3 regions of the Streptomyces sp. NPDC046349 genome follow, and region 2 is predicted to be linked to each of the others. Evidence: riboswitches for the same ligand, from Rfam matches in the RefSeq annotation. Region 2 holds a riboswitch; each other region holds the start of a gene.
The links. A riboswitch is a leader RNA that binds a small molecule or an ion and turns the genes downstream of it on or off. The one in region 2 is predicted to bind cyclic di-AMP.
Positions count from the first base shown of each region.

Region 1: it holds a riboswitch for cyclic di-AMP, as region 2 does, so the genes downstream of both, ACZ6JS_RS17175 (transglycosylase family protein) here and ACZ6JS_RS28515 (M23 family metallopeptidase) in region 2, are expected to answer to the same signal.
Region 3: it holds a riboswitch for cyclic di-AMP, as region 2 does, so the genes downstream of both, ACZ6JS_RS19205 (M23 family metallopeptidase) here and ACZ6JS_RS28515 (M23 family metallopeptidase) in region 2, are expected to answer to the same signal.

Region 1 is NZ_JBVJFK010000006.1:411,784-416,442, reverse strand. Features, by position in the region: gene ACZ6JS_RS17190 (DUF501 domain-containing protein) at 1-121, opposite strand, end outside; gene ACZ6JS_RS17185 (FtsB family cell division protein) at 174-662, opposite strand; gene eno (phosphopyruvate hydratase) at 753-2,039, opposite strand; gene ACZ6JS_RS17175 (transglycosylase family protein) at 2,325-3,032, opposite strand; cyclic di-AMP (ydaO/yuaA leader) riboswitch at 3,036-3,206, opposite strand; gene ACZ6JS_RS17170 (LysM peptidoglycan-binding domain-containing protein) at 3,486-4,508, opposite strand; gene ACZ6JS_RS17165 (cytochrome P450 family protein) at 4,597-4,659, opposite strand, start outside.
Region 2 is NZ_JBVJFK010000013.1:156,097-160,755, reverse strand. Features, by position in the region: gene ACZ6JS_RS28525 (M16 family metallopeptidase) at 1-229, shown strand, start outside; gene ACZ6JS_RS28520 (M16 family metallopeptidase) at 250-1,617, shown strand; cyclic di-AMP (ydaO/yuaA leader) riboswitch at 1,833-1,991, shown strand; gene ACZ6JS_RS28515 (M23 family metallopeptidase) at 2,005-2,805, shown strand; gene ACZ6JS_RS28510 (GntR family transcriptional regulator) at 3,014-3,691, shown strand; gene ACZ6JS_RS28505 (HPr family phosphocarrier protein) at 3,947-4,228, opposite strand; gene ACZ6JS_RS28500 (bifunctional acetate--CoA ligase family protein/GNAT family N-acetyltransferase) at 4,413-4,659, shown strand, end outside.
Region 3 is NZ_JBVJFK010000007.1:399,476-404,134, reverse strand. Features, by position in the region: gene ACZ6JS_RS19215 (MBL fold metallo-hydrolase) at 1-24, opposite strand, end outside; gene ACZ6JS_RS19210 (SGNH/GDSL hydrolase family protein) at 188-973, opposite strand; gene ACZ6JS_RS19205 (M23 family metallopeptidase) at 1,137-2,114, opposite strand; cyclic di-AMP (ydaO/yuaA leader) riboswitch at 2,117-2,296, opposite strand; gene ACZ6JS_RS19200 (tyrosine-protein phosphatase) at 2,609-3,400, shown strand; gene ACZ6JS_RS19195 (aspartate aminotransferase family protein) at 3,431-4,659, opposite strand, start outside.

The DNA.
Region 1 (4,659 bases), on a different contig from region 2:
AGGGGCAGCGGTGCGCGATGGCGCGCAGCCCGCGCGGCGGGCGGCCGAGCTGCTGCTCGAACGCCTCGATGTCCGCGTCGGTCGGCTCGGTGCGGTCGGTCTGGGGCGGGGGCGTCTGCATGCCTGGAGGAAGTCTCTTCGTTCTCGTGGATGGGTGCTGCGGTGCTGCGGTGCTAGTCGCCCGGGCGGTCGGCCTTGTCGACGCCGTCCCAGACGTTGGAGTACCAGGGGCGGTCGGAGCCGGCCTGGCCGGTCCGGTGCGGCTCCGGCGGGCGGGACCCGGGGTCGCTCATGATGTAGCCGACCTCCCCCGGACGCAGGAAGTGCAGGTGCTTGCGCGCCTGCTGCTCCGCGTAGGCGTCGTCCTGCCAGCGGGCCTTCTCGTCGCGGAGCCGCTCCAGGCGGTCCCGTGCGGCTGCGGCGGCCCGCTGCTGCTCCGCGATCTCCGAGCGCTGGGAGACGTACTGGCGCATCGGATACGCGAGGGCGACGACCAGGGTACAGAGCACGAGCACCAGGAGGGCGGCCCTGCCCGTGAGGCGGCTGCGGCGCACCTGCCGGCGCGACTGCGAGCGGTAGACGTGGGCCGCGGTCCGCTCACCGAGCTGTTTGAGCCGCGTCGCGGTGGAGAAGGTGGAGAACCGATCCCGGTTCCCGGCCATTGGTCCGCCTCCCCTTTTGTACGCACTACGCAATACGTCCCCGCACACGGTACGGGACCGAGTGCGGGGACGTACGGAGGCAGAGCGTGATTAGCCCTTGAAGCGCGGGAAGGCGCTGCGGCCCGCGTACACCGCGGCGTCGTCGAGGATCTCCTCGATGCGCAGCAGCTGGTTGTACTTGGCGACGCGGTCCGAGCGGGCCGGGGCGCCGGTCTTGATCTGACCGCAGTTCACGGCGACCGCGAGGTCGGCGATGGTGACGTCCTCGGTCTCGCCGGAGCGGTGCGACATCATGCACTTGAAGCCGTTGCGCTGGGCCATCTCGACGGCGTCGAGGGTCTCGGTCAGCGAACCGATCTGGTTCACCTTCACGAGCAGGGCGTTCGCGGAGCCCTCCTCGATGCCGCGGGCCAGGCGCTCGGGGTTGGTGACGAAGAGGTCGTCGCCGACGATCTGGACCTTGGCGCCCAGGCGGTCGGTGATGGTCTTCCAGCCGGCCCAGTCGTCCTCGAACAGCGGGTCCTCGATGGACACGAGCGGGTACGCCTCGACGAGCTCGGCGTAGTAGTCGGTCATCTCGGCGGCCGAGCGGGACTGGCCCTCGAACTCGTACTTGCCGTCCTTGTAGAACTCGGACGCGGCGACGTCGAGCGCGAGCGCGATGTCCTTGCCGGGGGTGTAGCCGGCCTGCTTGATGGCCTCGATGATGAGGTCGAGCGCGGCGCGGTTGGACTCCAGGTTCGGGGCGAAGCCGCCCTCGTCACCGAGACCGGTGGAGAGGCCCTTGGTGTGCAGGACCTTCTTGAGGGTGTGGTAGACCTCGGCGCCCCAGCGCAGTGCCTCGGAGAAGGACTCCGCGCCGATCGGGGCGATCATGAACTCCTGGATGTCCACGTTGGAGTCGGCGTGCGACCCACCGTTGAGGATGTTCATCATCGGAACGGGCAACAGGTGCGCGTTCGGGCCGCCGAGGTAGCGGAAGAGCGGGAGGTCCGAGGCCTCGGACGCGGCGTGGGCGACGGCGAGCGAGACGCCGAGGATGGCGTTGGCGCCGAGCGAGCCCTTGTTGTCGGTGGCGTCCAGGTCGAACATGGCCTGGTCGATCAGGCGCTGCTCGGTGGCGTCGTAGCCGACGAGCTCCGGGCCGATCTGCTCGATGACGGCGAGGACGGCCTTCTCGACACCCTTGCCCATGTAACGGTTGGGGTCACCGTCACGGAGCTCGATGGCCTCGAATGCACCGGTGGAGGCACCGGACGGAACGGCAGCACGGCCGGTGCTGCCGTCGTCGAGGCCCACCTCGACCTCGACCGTGGGGTTGCCTCGGGAGTCCAGGATTTCCCGGGCTACGACGACGTCGATGGACGGCACGAGCATCTCCTTCTGGGATGTGACGCTGGGTGTGCGGTGGCGTGTCAGGCCGTGGGATGGCCTTGCCGCCTAGAGCCTAACCGGCTTCGGGGGTTCGACCGGCCGACCGCCCGTCCCCTGGGACGAAAAAGGGACCGAATACCCCTCTTCCGGGACATACAGCCCTTGATTATCGGCCTCGAAGGGGATGCGCGAGCCCGCACGCACCGCCGCCCGGCGCGTGGGGGGAGGGGCGCCGGGCGGTGGGAAATCTGCGTGTTGCGTACGCTTTTGCGGCTACTGCCGCGTCGTTCAGCTGAGCTTCAGCTTCTGACCGGGGTAGATCAGGTCGGCGTCCGAGACGATGTCCTTGTTCAGCTCGAAGAGCTGCTGCCAGCCGCCCTTGACCCCGTTGGCCTCGGCGATGGTGCCCAGGGTGTCGCCGGGCTTGACCTCGTACGAGCCGTTGCCGGTCTTCGGCGCGGCCGGAGCCTCGGTGCGCTCGGAGCGGGTGGTCGGGACCTCGGTGCGCTTGGTGTCCTTCTTCGGCGCGGCCTTGGTCTCGGTCTTCTTGGTCTCGGTCTTCTTCGTCTCGGCCTTCGGCTTGGTGGAGGCCGGGGTCTCGGTGGAGCCGCCACCGGTGTAGGAGGAGTTCGACAGGCCCTTGCCACAGTGCGGCCAGGCGCCCTTGCCCTGCTTCTTGAGGACCTTCTCGGCCACGGCTATCTGCTGCGCCTTCGAGGCCTGGTTGGCCTGCGGGGCGTACGACTTGCCGCCGAACGAGGCCCACGTGGAGGACGAGAACTGCAGTCCGCCGTAGTAGCCGTTGCCCGTGTTGATGGACCAGTTGCCACCGGACTCGCACTGCGCGACCTTGTCCCACTCGGACGCGGTGGCGGCACTGGCGGCGCCCGCGGTCATCAGGGGGGCGGCGACGGCCACACCGGCGACACCGGCGAGCGTGACGATGCGAACGGCCTTGGAACCGCGACGGTGCTTGCCCTTGCCGGAAAGCAGCATGAGGTTTCTCCTCACCGACGCCTACGAGGTGAGCTGTCGGGTTCGGGCCTGTGAGTGCCCGGCGGTGCGACCTTGCGCCCCGCTTAACCCCAAGCCGCTTGCCGGCCGTCTCTCAACGGCGGCTCGCGGCACCTACCTTGGTTCCCCCGCTCCTGCCTTCGGCGCTCGACGCGACGACTGTTCCCCCCGTCCGCCGGCAGGATTCGGCGATGCGGTCGAAGGAGCCCGCGGTGGCGGGCGAATCAGAAGGTAGACATGTCTCTCCCCGATGCTCAACCAGGAGCATCGGGGAGAAACGGCCCCTACTTGCGCTCCCCGCAGGGGTGTTTGCGCAGGTGAGGACGGGGTTTGCGGAAGCCCCCGGGCGAGACACGCCAGTTGACCGGAAGAGACGCATGTCTCACTTACAGAAAACAGACAATCAGGTCTTTCCGGGCGAACCAACTGTCCTTATTAGGTGGTTAGATCCAGGTTCTGGCCGGGCTTGATCAGGTTGGCGTCTCCGCCGATGACCTGCTCATTGGCCGCGTAGAGCCCGCTCCAGCCGCCCTTCACGCCCTTGGCATCCGCGATGGTCGCCAGGCTGTCGCCCGCCTGCACCGTGTAGAGGGGGTCCGACGCGGCATCGGACGAGGCGCTCTCCTCGGGGGAGGGCGCACCGCGGTGCTTGCCGTTCCCCTCGCCGGGAGCGGCCTCCGGGGTCGCGGGGGCCGCCGGCGCCCCCGGGGTCGCCGGGGCGGTGGGGGAGGGACTCGGGGCGACCGGCGGGGTCGTGGGCGTCGACGGGTCCGTCGGCAGGGTCGGGGCCGTCGGGTCGGCGGGCGTCACCGGCGGGGTCGCCGGGTCGGTCGGGCCGACCGGGGTGGTCGGGGGCGTCGTCGGGGCGTCGGGCGCGGGCATGACGGGCAGCCCGACGGACGGCGCGTCGGGAATCAGGAAGGGGCTGCCCGAGGGGCTGGGGGTCTCCGCGGTCGGGAGTCCGAAGTCCGTGGCGGGCTTGCCGCCCGTGGTGGAGGGCACGGTGTCGTCGGGGCGGGACGGCGCGGGGCCCACCACGCCGGGGCTGCCGGGCAGACCGGGGTCGACGACGGCGGCCGGACCCTGCTGGTCCAGTCCGGCGGAGGCCGCGCACAGCGGCCAGGCCTGCGGACCCTGGGAGGCCAACACGCGCTCGGCCACGGCTATCTGCTGCGAGCGGCTCGCGAGGTCGGCCCGCTCGGCGAAGTCCAGACCACCGGCGTTCTGCCACTGCTCCTGGGTGAACTGGAGCCCGCCGTACGCGCCGCTGCCGAAGTTGGCGCTCCATGAGCCGCCGCTCTCGCACTCGGCCACCTTGTCCCAAGTGGCGGTGTCGGCAGCGGTCGCGCTGGTGGCTGCCAGCAGCGGCATGGCCAGCGCAGAGCCAGTGACACCGGCTGTGACGACCAGCGCGGGGACCTGGCGGGGGCGTCTGTGACGGCCGTTCCCGGAGAGCATGAGGGATCACCTTTCGCATAACAGCGGGGTAACGGCAGAACCTAGCGGCCTTCGAACGATTGTCACAAGTTCAAGCTGAATCTGACTTTTAATCAGAAGTCGCACAGGTGTTTTGAACCGTGAAGCGAACGGGAAGAGTGCGCAGCCCCCG
Region 2 (4,659 bases):
CGAACTGTGCCGCTACGCGGTGCTGTTCGGTGACCCGCAGCTGGCCCTCACCGCCGTCCAGCGCGTCCTGGACATCACCGCCGAGGAGGTGCAGGCCGTGGCCGCGGCCCGACTGCGCCCGGACAACCGGGCGGTGCTCGTCTACGAGCCGCTCGCGGCGGACGGCACCGAGGGCGAAGAGGGCGAAGAGAACGCCGACAGCGACGAGAACGAGGGGGCGGAGCAGTGAGCGACACCGCAGCCGTCACGATGACCTTCCACCCGCGCCCGCAGGCGGGTGAGCCCCAGCCGTGGGCCTTCCCGGCCCCTGAGCGCGGGACGCTGTCCAACGGGCTGACCCTGCTGCGCTGCCACCGCCCGGGCCAGCAGGTGATCGCGGTCGAGATCAACCTCACCGCCCCCCTCGACGCGGAGCCCGAGGGCCTGGACGGCGTGGCGACCATCATGGCGCGCGCCCTGTCGGAGGGCACCGACAAGCACTCCGCCGAGGAGTTCGCGGCCGAGCTGGAGCGCTGCGGGGCCACCCTCGACGCGCACGCCGACCACCCGGGCCTGCGGGTCTCCCTGGAGGTGCCCGCCTCCCGGCTTGCCAAGGCGCTGGGCCTGCTCGCCGAGGCGCTGCGTGCGCCCGCGTTCGCCGACGCCGAGGTCGACCGGCTGGTGCGCAACCGGCTCGACGAGATCCCGCACGAGCTGGCCAATCCGCAGCGCCGCGCCGCCAAGGAGCTCTCCAAGGAGCTCTTCCCGGCGTCCCTGCGGATGTCCCGGCCGCGCCAGGGCACCGAGGAGACGGTCGCGCGGATCGACTCCGCCGCCGTACGCGCCTTCTACGAGGCCCACGTCCGCCCCGCCACCGCCACGGCGGTGGTCGTCGGCGACCTGACCGGCATCGACCTGGACGCCGTGCTGGCGGACACCCTGGGCGCCTGGACCGGCGACACCGCCGAGGCCCGCCCCGTGCCGCCGGTGACCGCCGACGACACCGGCCGCGTGGTGATCGTCGACCGGCCGGGCGCGGTCCAGACGCAGCTGCTGATCGGCCGCATCGGACCGGACCGCCACGACCGGGTCTGGGCGGCCCAGGTGCTGGGCACGTACTGCCTCGGCGGCACCCTCACCTCCCGCCTGGACAAGGTGCTCCGCGAGGAGAAGGGGTACACCTACGGCGTGCGGGCCTTCGGCCAGGTGCTGCGCTCCACCGCCGACGGCAAGGGCGCCTCCATGCTCGCCATCAGCGGCTCGGTGGACACCCCCAACACCGGACCCGCGCTCGAGGACCTCTGGAAGGTGCTGCGCACCCTCGCGGAGGGCGGTCTGACCGACGCCGAGCGCGACGTGGCCGTGCAGAACCTCGTGGGTGTGGCCCCGCTGAAGTTCGAGACGGCCGCCTCGGTCGCCGGCACCCTGGCCGACCAGGTCGAGCAGGAGCTGCCGGACGACTACCAGGCGCAGCTGTACGCGCAGTTGGCCGAAACCGGCACGGTGGAGGCGACGGCGGCGGTCGTGAAGGCGTTCCCGGCGGACCGGCTGGTCACGATCCTGGTGGGAGACGCCGCGCTGATCGAGGAGCCCGTGCGGGCCCTCGGGATCGGTGACGTCACGGTCGTCACCAACTGATGCCACGGGCGCCCGGATGACGGGCAACTGACGCACTGGACAAGGGGCTCCGGCGGGTTTCCGCCGGAGCCCCTTTTTGTCCGTTTAGTGGTGAGGTTGCTTGTATGTGATGTGGCGTACGCAACAAAAAGGCGCGTCTGTTTGGCGATTGACTGATGATCCGCCTAGCGTCGGGCGTGCTGTCCGTCAGTTGTGCCCGCCGCACCCGCGGCACCGGACAGCGATCGCCGAGTCCCCGTCAGGCGCGAGCCTGGGGAGCCGGGGACCCACATCAGTCCCTGGGGTGAATCGGACCCCCTCGCAAGAGGAGGCCCGTAGGAGACCTTCCTGCTCCGAACCCGTCAGCTAACCCGGTAGGCGAGAAGGAAGGAAAGGATCAAACCCTTCATGGCGTTTGGCAGTCGTCCCGCTGGTACCGGCAAGCACCGTGGTTCCAGCCGCCTGAGCAAGAAGACCGCCGGCTACGCCGGTATCGCCGCGATCGCCACCACGGGCGTGGTCGGCTCCCTCGCCGCCCCGGCCTTCGCCGCGGACAACCACAGCAGCTCCGCCCCGGAGAACGGGCTGGGTGCCGTCGTCGTCGCCGAGGACCTCGCGGGCGACATCGCGGACCAGGCCGAGTCCCAGCAGCGCGCCGCCGAGCACGCCGCCGCCAAGGCGCAGGCCGAGGCCGACGCCAAGCAGAAGGCCGCCGAGGCCAAGCGCCTCGCCGAGGCCAAGGCGAAGGCCGAGCGCGAGGCCGCCGAGCGCGCCGCCCGCGAGGAGGAGCGCAAGCGCCTCAACACCTTCGTCTCCCCGCTCGACGACTCGTACGTCAGCACGCAGTACAAGGCGGGCGGCGGCATGTGGTCCTCCGGCAGCCACACCGGCATCGACTTCCACGCCGCCTCCGGCACCTCGGTCCAGGCGGTGGGCTTCGGTACCGTCGTCGAGGCCGGCTGGGGCGGTGCGTACGGCAACAACGTCGTCATCAAGCACAACGACGGCACCTTCACGCAGTACGGCCACCTGTCCTCGCTGAACGTCTCCGTCGGCCAGCAGGTCACCCCGGGCCAGCAGATCGGCCTGTCGGGCTCCACCGGCAACTCCAGCGGCCCGCACCTGCACTTCGAGGCCCGCACCGGCTCGCAGTACGGCTCGGACATCGACCCGATCGCGTACCTGCGCTCGCACGGCGTCAGCCTCTGACCCTCCGCGCCGCCCATCGGGCACTGCGCGCCGCGCACGGCTTCACGAAGACCCCGCCTCCTGAGCCGGGGTCTTCGTGTTTTCGTGCTCCGGCGCAATGTTTCGGATTTCCGTCCGCTCTCGAAATTATGCTGTGCTGCAATAGAGTCGGAGCGTGCGCGTGAGTGCGCACGGGGACTGGCGGTCGGAAATAGACGGAGGTTCGGTCTTGCGTATTCCTGCGCACGCGGTATGCACGGCAATTCGCGACGACATCGTCTCCGGGGTGTTCGAGCCGGGCGGTCGGCTGACCGAGGAGGTGCTGGCCCGCCGGTACGGGGTCTCGCGCGTACCGGTGCGCGAGGCGCTGCGGACGCTGGAGTCCGAGGGCTTCGTGACCACGCGGCGGCACGCGGGGGCCTGTGTGGCCGAGCCGACCGCGCAGGAGGCGGCGGATCTGCTGGAGCTGCGGGTGCTGTTGGAGCCGCTGGCGGCGGCCCGGGCCGCCCGGCGCCGCACCGACGCGCACCTCAAGGTGCTGCGGGGGCTGGTCAGGCTGGGTCAGGAGCGGGCCAGGCGGGGCCAGGGCGAGGATCTGCGGGCGCTCGGCGGCTGGTTCCACGAGACGCTCGCGCAGGCCTCGGGCAGCCCCGGGCTGATCGCCCTGCTCACGCAGATGCGGCACAAGGTGGCGTGGATGTTCGTGGTGGAGGCGCCGGCCCGGCCCGCGGAGTCCTGGGCGGAGCACGGCGCGATCGTGGACGCGGTGGCCCGCGGGGACGCCGAGCGGGCGCGGACCCTGGCCGCGGTCCACGCCGACCGCGCTGCGGCCGCGCACCGGCTTCGGCAGCGGCCGGCGGTGAGCACTTCGCAACCTGCCGTAAACATGGCGAGCGGCCGGCATTAACAGGAGCCGTATACAAAGGACGGGATCGCGAGAATTCGGCGTGCGGGACAATTGTCCGCGCCGAATTCCGCTGGGGCGGGTGGAATATCGCATGCCGCGCCGGCGCCGGTCTTCTTTTCCGTCGAGGCGCAATTCCCCGAGGTGCGGGTCCCCTCGGGCTCCGGTTTCCCGTCACAGGGGTTCGGGAAGGGCGAAGCCGCGGCCCCCCGGTGGGGGCCGCGGCTTCGCCGTGCTGCGCGGGGTGAACCCGAAGGGTCAGACGGTCTCGGGGAGCTCTTCGAGGCCCTCGGCGACCAGCTTCGCGAGGCGGTCCAGTGCGGCCTCCGCACCCTCGGCCTCGGAGGCGAGGACGATCTCCTCGCCGCCCTGGGCGCCGAGGCCCAGCACCGCCAGCATGGAGGCGGCGTTGACGGGGTCGCCGCCGGACTTCGCGATGGTCACCGGGACGCCGGAAGCGGTCGTCGCACGGACGAAGATCGAGGCGGGACGAGCGTGCAGGCCCTCGGCCCAACCGACGTTGACGCGGCGCTCTGCCATGGTGATGCCCTTCAGGTTCTTACGGTTGTCTAGACCAGTCTCTCACGGCACCCCCAATGCTCCGACCGGCCTCCGGTCCGGATTTCGCCGCTCGTCGACGTTCCCCAGCTTGCACCGCTTCGTCCGGCTTGCCTACTACGCCGCGCGAGCGCTGTCCGGCCCGGTGCGGCCGTAAGGTATGCGCATGACCATAGAGTCGGACCCGTCCTACCCGGCCCACTGGGAAGCCGACGTCGTCCTCCGTGACGGCGGAACCGCCCGGATCAGGCCCATCACGACCGAGGACGCCGGCCGGCTCGTCAGCTTCTACGAGCAGGTCTCGGACGAGTCGAAGTACTACCGCTTCTTCGCGCCCTACCCCCGCCTCTCCGACCGCGACGTGCACCGCTTCACGCACCACGACTACGTGGACCGGGTGGGCCTCGCCGCGA
Region 3 (4,659 bases), on a different contig from region 2:
CGCGCCGAAGGCTTCGGGCCGCATGGCGCGCAGCCGCGGACGGAGGGGACGGGAGCCGGTCAAAGCGCCTCCAGGGAGGATGGGGTCGGGGCGGTCGTATCGCTACGACCATCCCAACGCACACCGGTCCCGAAGGATTCCGGCTGCTCCTCCCCCCTGCCCCTCCCGCCCGCCCCGTCACCTGCTGCTACAGCGGCAGCAGGTCCGGCCGCTTCGCCTCGACGTGGTCGCCGGAGGACTCGCCGCGCAGTCGGCGGCCGATCCACGGCACCAGGTACTCGCGGGCCCACTGGATGTTGTCGCGGGTCGTGTCCACCGAGCCGCGCGGGCGCAGCTGCGGCCACGGCTGATCGGGGTCGGCGGGCACCTCCAGGCCGAGCACCTGTGCGGCGCGCAGTGCGACGCGGGTGTGGCCCTCGGGCGAGAGGTGCAGCCGGTCGGCGTCCCAGGCGCGCCGGTCCTGTACGGACTTCAGCGACCAGAGGTCGAGCACCGGGCAGTCGTAGCGGTCGGCGATGGCCCGCACGTGTGCGCTGTACGTGGCGACCTTGCCCCGGATGTGCTTGAGGACGGGCACCCCGCGGGTGTCGAAGCCGGTGGTGATCATGACATGGCCGACGGCCCCGGTGAGGTCGGCGACGGCCGCCTCGAACCGCTCCGCCACGTCGTCGGGGTCGCTGCCGGGCCGGATGATGTCGTTGCCGCCCGCGCAGAAGGTGACGAGGTCCGGGGCGAGGGCCTTGGCTCTCGGCACCTGGTCGGCCACGATCTGGTCGAGGAGCTTCCCGCGCACCGCGAGATTCGCATACCGGAAGTCGTGCTCTTCGCGCTGATCGGCCAGGAGCACGGCGAGCCGGTCCGCCCAGCCGAGAAAAGAATCCCCGGGCCCCGGGTCCCCCACGCCCTCTGTGAAGCTGTCCCCGATCGCCGCGTACGAGCCGATGGTCTTGAGTTTCGTCGTCGTCGCTGCCACGAGAGCCCATCCTTCACTCCCGTAACCAACCTACGCCAACGTAATGAGGGGTTGACGGGCCGTGATCTGTACCACGTGAGAGGTAAGGAATAAGTACACGTGGGGCCGGGACCCCCCTCGGGTCCCGGCCCCACGCGTGTCCGCGGCCCGTCGGCGGTTGCCGTCAGAGGCTGGCGCCCTTCGAGCGGAGGTAGGCGATCGGGTCCATGTCCGAGCCGTAGGACGGGCTCGTGCGGATCTCGAAGTGCAGGTGCGGGCCGGTCGAATTGCCGGTGGAACCGGAGAGGCCGATGCTCTGGCCGGCGGTGACGCTCTGGCCGGAGGAGACGGAGAGCTGGGACAGGTGGGCGTACTGCGAGTACTTGCCGTCCGCGTGCCGGATGACGACCTCGTTGCCGTACGCGCCGCTCCAGCCCGCGGAGACCACGGTGCCCGCGCCGACGGCCTTGACGGTGGTGCCCATGGGGGCGATGAAGTCGACGCCGGTGTGGTAGCCGGAGGACCACATGGCGCCCGCGACCTTGTACTGGGTGGAGACGCCGCCGCTGACCGGGGCCACGAATCCGGAGGCCGCCGGCTGTGCGGCGGGCGCCTCGGCGGGGGCGGCGGGTGCCTCGGGAGCGGATTCCCGCTGCGTCTGCGGGGCGGCGGGCTGCACGGCCCGCTTCGACTGGGCCTTCGGGGCGGCCTTCGCGCCGGCCTCGGGGGCGGTGCGCGGGGCGCGGACGGCGTCGACCGGGGCGGCCTGGCCGCGGCCGCCGAGGGTCAGCTTCAGGCCGGGGTGGATCAGCGACGGGTCGCTGCCGACCGCCTCACGGTTCTGCTCGTACAGCCGCTGCCAGCCGCCGGGCAGGTTGCGCTCGGCGGCGATCTCGGAGAGGCAGTCGCCCGGGACGACCGTGTAGACGGTCGGCGCGGCCTGCGCGGCCTCCACGGCTGCCGCCGGGGCGGCCTGGAGGGCGGTGGGAACCTGCGGGGCCACCGCGGGTGCGACGGCGGGGGCCGCCGCCACTCCGCCGGCGTGGGCGCCGGCGGCGCCGATCAGCGGCAGGGCGAGGGCCGCGCCGCCGGTGCCTGCGACCGCGAATCCGCGGCGGATGGAAAGGGACTTGGGACGGCGGTGCTTACCCTTTGCAGGCATGACGCATTCCTCTCCGGCGCCTGCGAGGTGAGCTGTCGGGTTCGGACTGGAGATGTCCGGCCGTACATGTACGGGACATGAACGACTTCACCCCGAGCCGTACCGGAGAAAAGATCTCCGGCGCAGCGGCTTACCTGGTTCCCCCGCTCCTGCCGCGCGAAATGGTTCGGTTGCGGTTTCCGGGCGGCGGCAGGATTCGGCGATCCACCCGGATCGATCGCGAAGGTAATCCCTTTAGGTCGTGCCGAACAAGCCGTGAATTCCCTGACGGATTCACAGGCATGAGGGACCGCCGGAATTCCGGTCACCCTCCGTCCATTCCGCTCCGCCAACAGCCGTGCCCACCGGGCCATTCGGTTCCGACGATCAGGCACTCACGGTCACCGTATGATCTGGCTCACGGGGCGGTGCCCGATCTCGCCTCCGGATATGGCAAGTTGGCGCCAAACAGCTCAATTCGGACAGACGCCCCAAGAGAAGGCAGAGGAGTTCCCGTGACCCAGCAGATACAGGAGCCGGAGCTGACCGGAGTGCGCAATTTCCGCGATGTGGGCGGATTGCCGACTTCTGACGGACGAAGGGTCGGGACGGGACGACTGTTCCGAAGCGGACATCTCGCACATGCCACCGAAACCGATGCAGAGTTCCTCGCTTCGCTCGGCCTCCACACCATTTTCGACTTCCGCAACGGCGCCGACCACGCCCTGGAGGGGCCGGACGTCGAACTGCCGGGCGTGCGGAACGTCAACATCCCGCTCTCGGACCCGGCGGACGGCCGGGAGTTCTGGCGGCTGGTCCGCGACGGCGACCTCGACCAGCTCCGCTCGATCCTGGGCGACGGCAAGGCCGCGGCCCGGATGGCGAACTCCTACCGCGGGATCATCCGGACCCGCACCGCCGAGCACAGCCGGGTCGTCCACGCCCTCGCCGAGGACAGCGTCCCCGCCCTCCTGCACTGCGCGGCCGGCAAGGACCGGGCCGGCCTCTCCGTCGCCGTCACCCTGCTCGCGCTCGGCGTCGAGCGCGAGGCCGTCGTGGCGGACTACCTGGAGTCCAACGCCCCGCACCGCCGCTACCGGGTGCGCCGCAGCTCCGACTCGGCCGAGGCCCGCTCGCCCGAGGTGATGGAGCTGCTCGCGCCGCTCTTCGACGCACGCGCCGAGTACCTGATCGCCGCCTTCGACACCATCGACGAGGTCTGGGGCGGGGTCGACCGCTACCTGGCGGAGGGCCTCGGGCTTCAGCCCGAGACCCTCGACCAACTCCGGGACCGGCTGTTGGTCTGATCCGGTTACGGGGACCGGGGACGCAGGCCGTCAGCGCGCCGCGACGGCCTGCTTCACCAGGGTCCTGCCGAAGTCCCACATCAGACCGGACCCGCCGTGCGCCTCGTCCATGACCTCGCGGAAGGCGCCGACGAACCGGTCGACGTCCTGCTCGTCCAGCACCAGGGGCGGAATCAGTTTGATCACCTCCAGGTGGTCCCCGGAGACCTGGGTGAGGATCCGGTGCTTCTGCAGAAGCGGCACCACGACCATCTGCGCGAAGAGGCCCTTGCGGGCCGCCTGGAGTACGGCCCAGCGGCTGCGCAGGCCCAGCGAGGAGGGCCGCCCGAACTCGATGCCGATCATCAGGCCGCGGCCGCGCACCTCGTGGAGCAGCTCGTACTCGTCCACCAGGGCCGCGAGCCGCCCGCGCAGCAGGTCGCCGGTCGCCCGGGCGCGGGCCACGAGGTGCTCGTCCTCCATGACGGACAGCACCGCCAGCCCTGCCGCCATCGCCTGTGCGTTGGATCCGAAGCTCGCGGAGTGCACGAGCACGCGGTCCATGGAGGAGTAGACCCTCTTGAAGATCCAATCCTTGCCCAGGGTCGCGCCGACCGGCACGTAGCCGCCCGACAGCGCCTTGGCCACGCACACCAGGTCGGGCTCCACGCCCGGCTCGTGCTGGTACGCGTAGAAGTCGCCGGTACGCCCCAGTCCGGTCTGCACCTCGTCCGCGATCAGCAGCGCCTTGTGCCGGTGCAGCAGCTCCTGCGCGGCGAGCAGGAATCCGGGCGGGGCCGCGAGGACCCCCTTGCCCTGGATCGGCTCGACGACGAAGGCGGCCACGTCGCCGTGCTTCAGCTCGCGCTCCAGGGCGGCCAGGTCGCCCAGCGCGACCTCGGTGTCGGGCAGCAGCGGTGCGAAGCCGTCCCGGAACCCGTCCTCGCCGTTCACCGAGAGCGAGCCGGCGGTCAGCCCGTGGAAGGCGTGCCCGCAGTAGAGGATCCTCGGCCGCCCGGTTGCGTACCGGGCGAACTTCAGGGCCGTCTCCACCGCCTCGGTGCCGCTGTTGCCGAAGAAGACGCGGTCCAGGTGGGGGCTGTAGGAGAGGAGCTTCTCGGCCAGCAGCCCGGGCAGCGGCTGGCAGTCGAAGCGGGTGAGGTCGGCGAGCTGGGCGTCCAGCACGTCGTGCAGGGCCCGCCGGACGACGGGGTGGTGGCGGCCCAGGCCCATCACCCCGAAGCCGGCGAGCATGTCGAGGTAGTCGTTGCCCTCGGCGT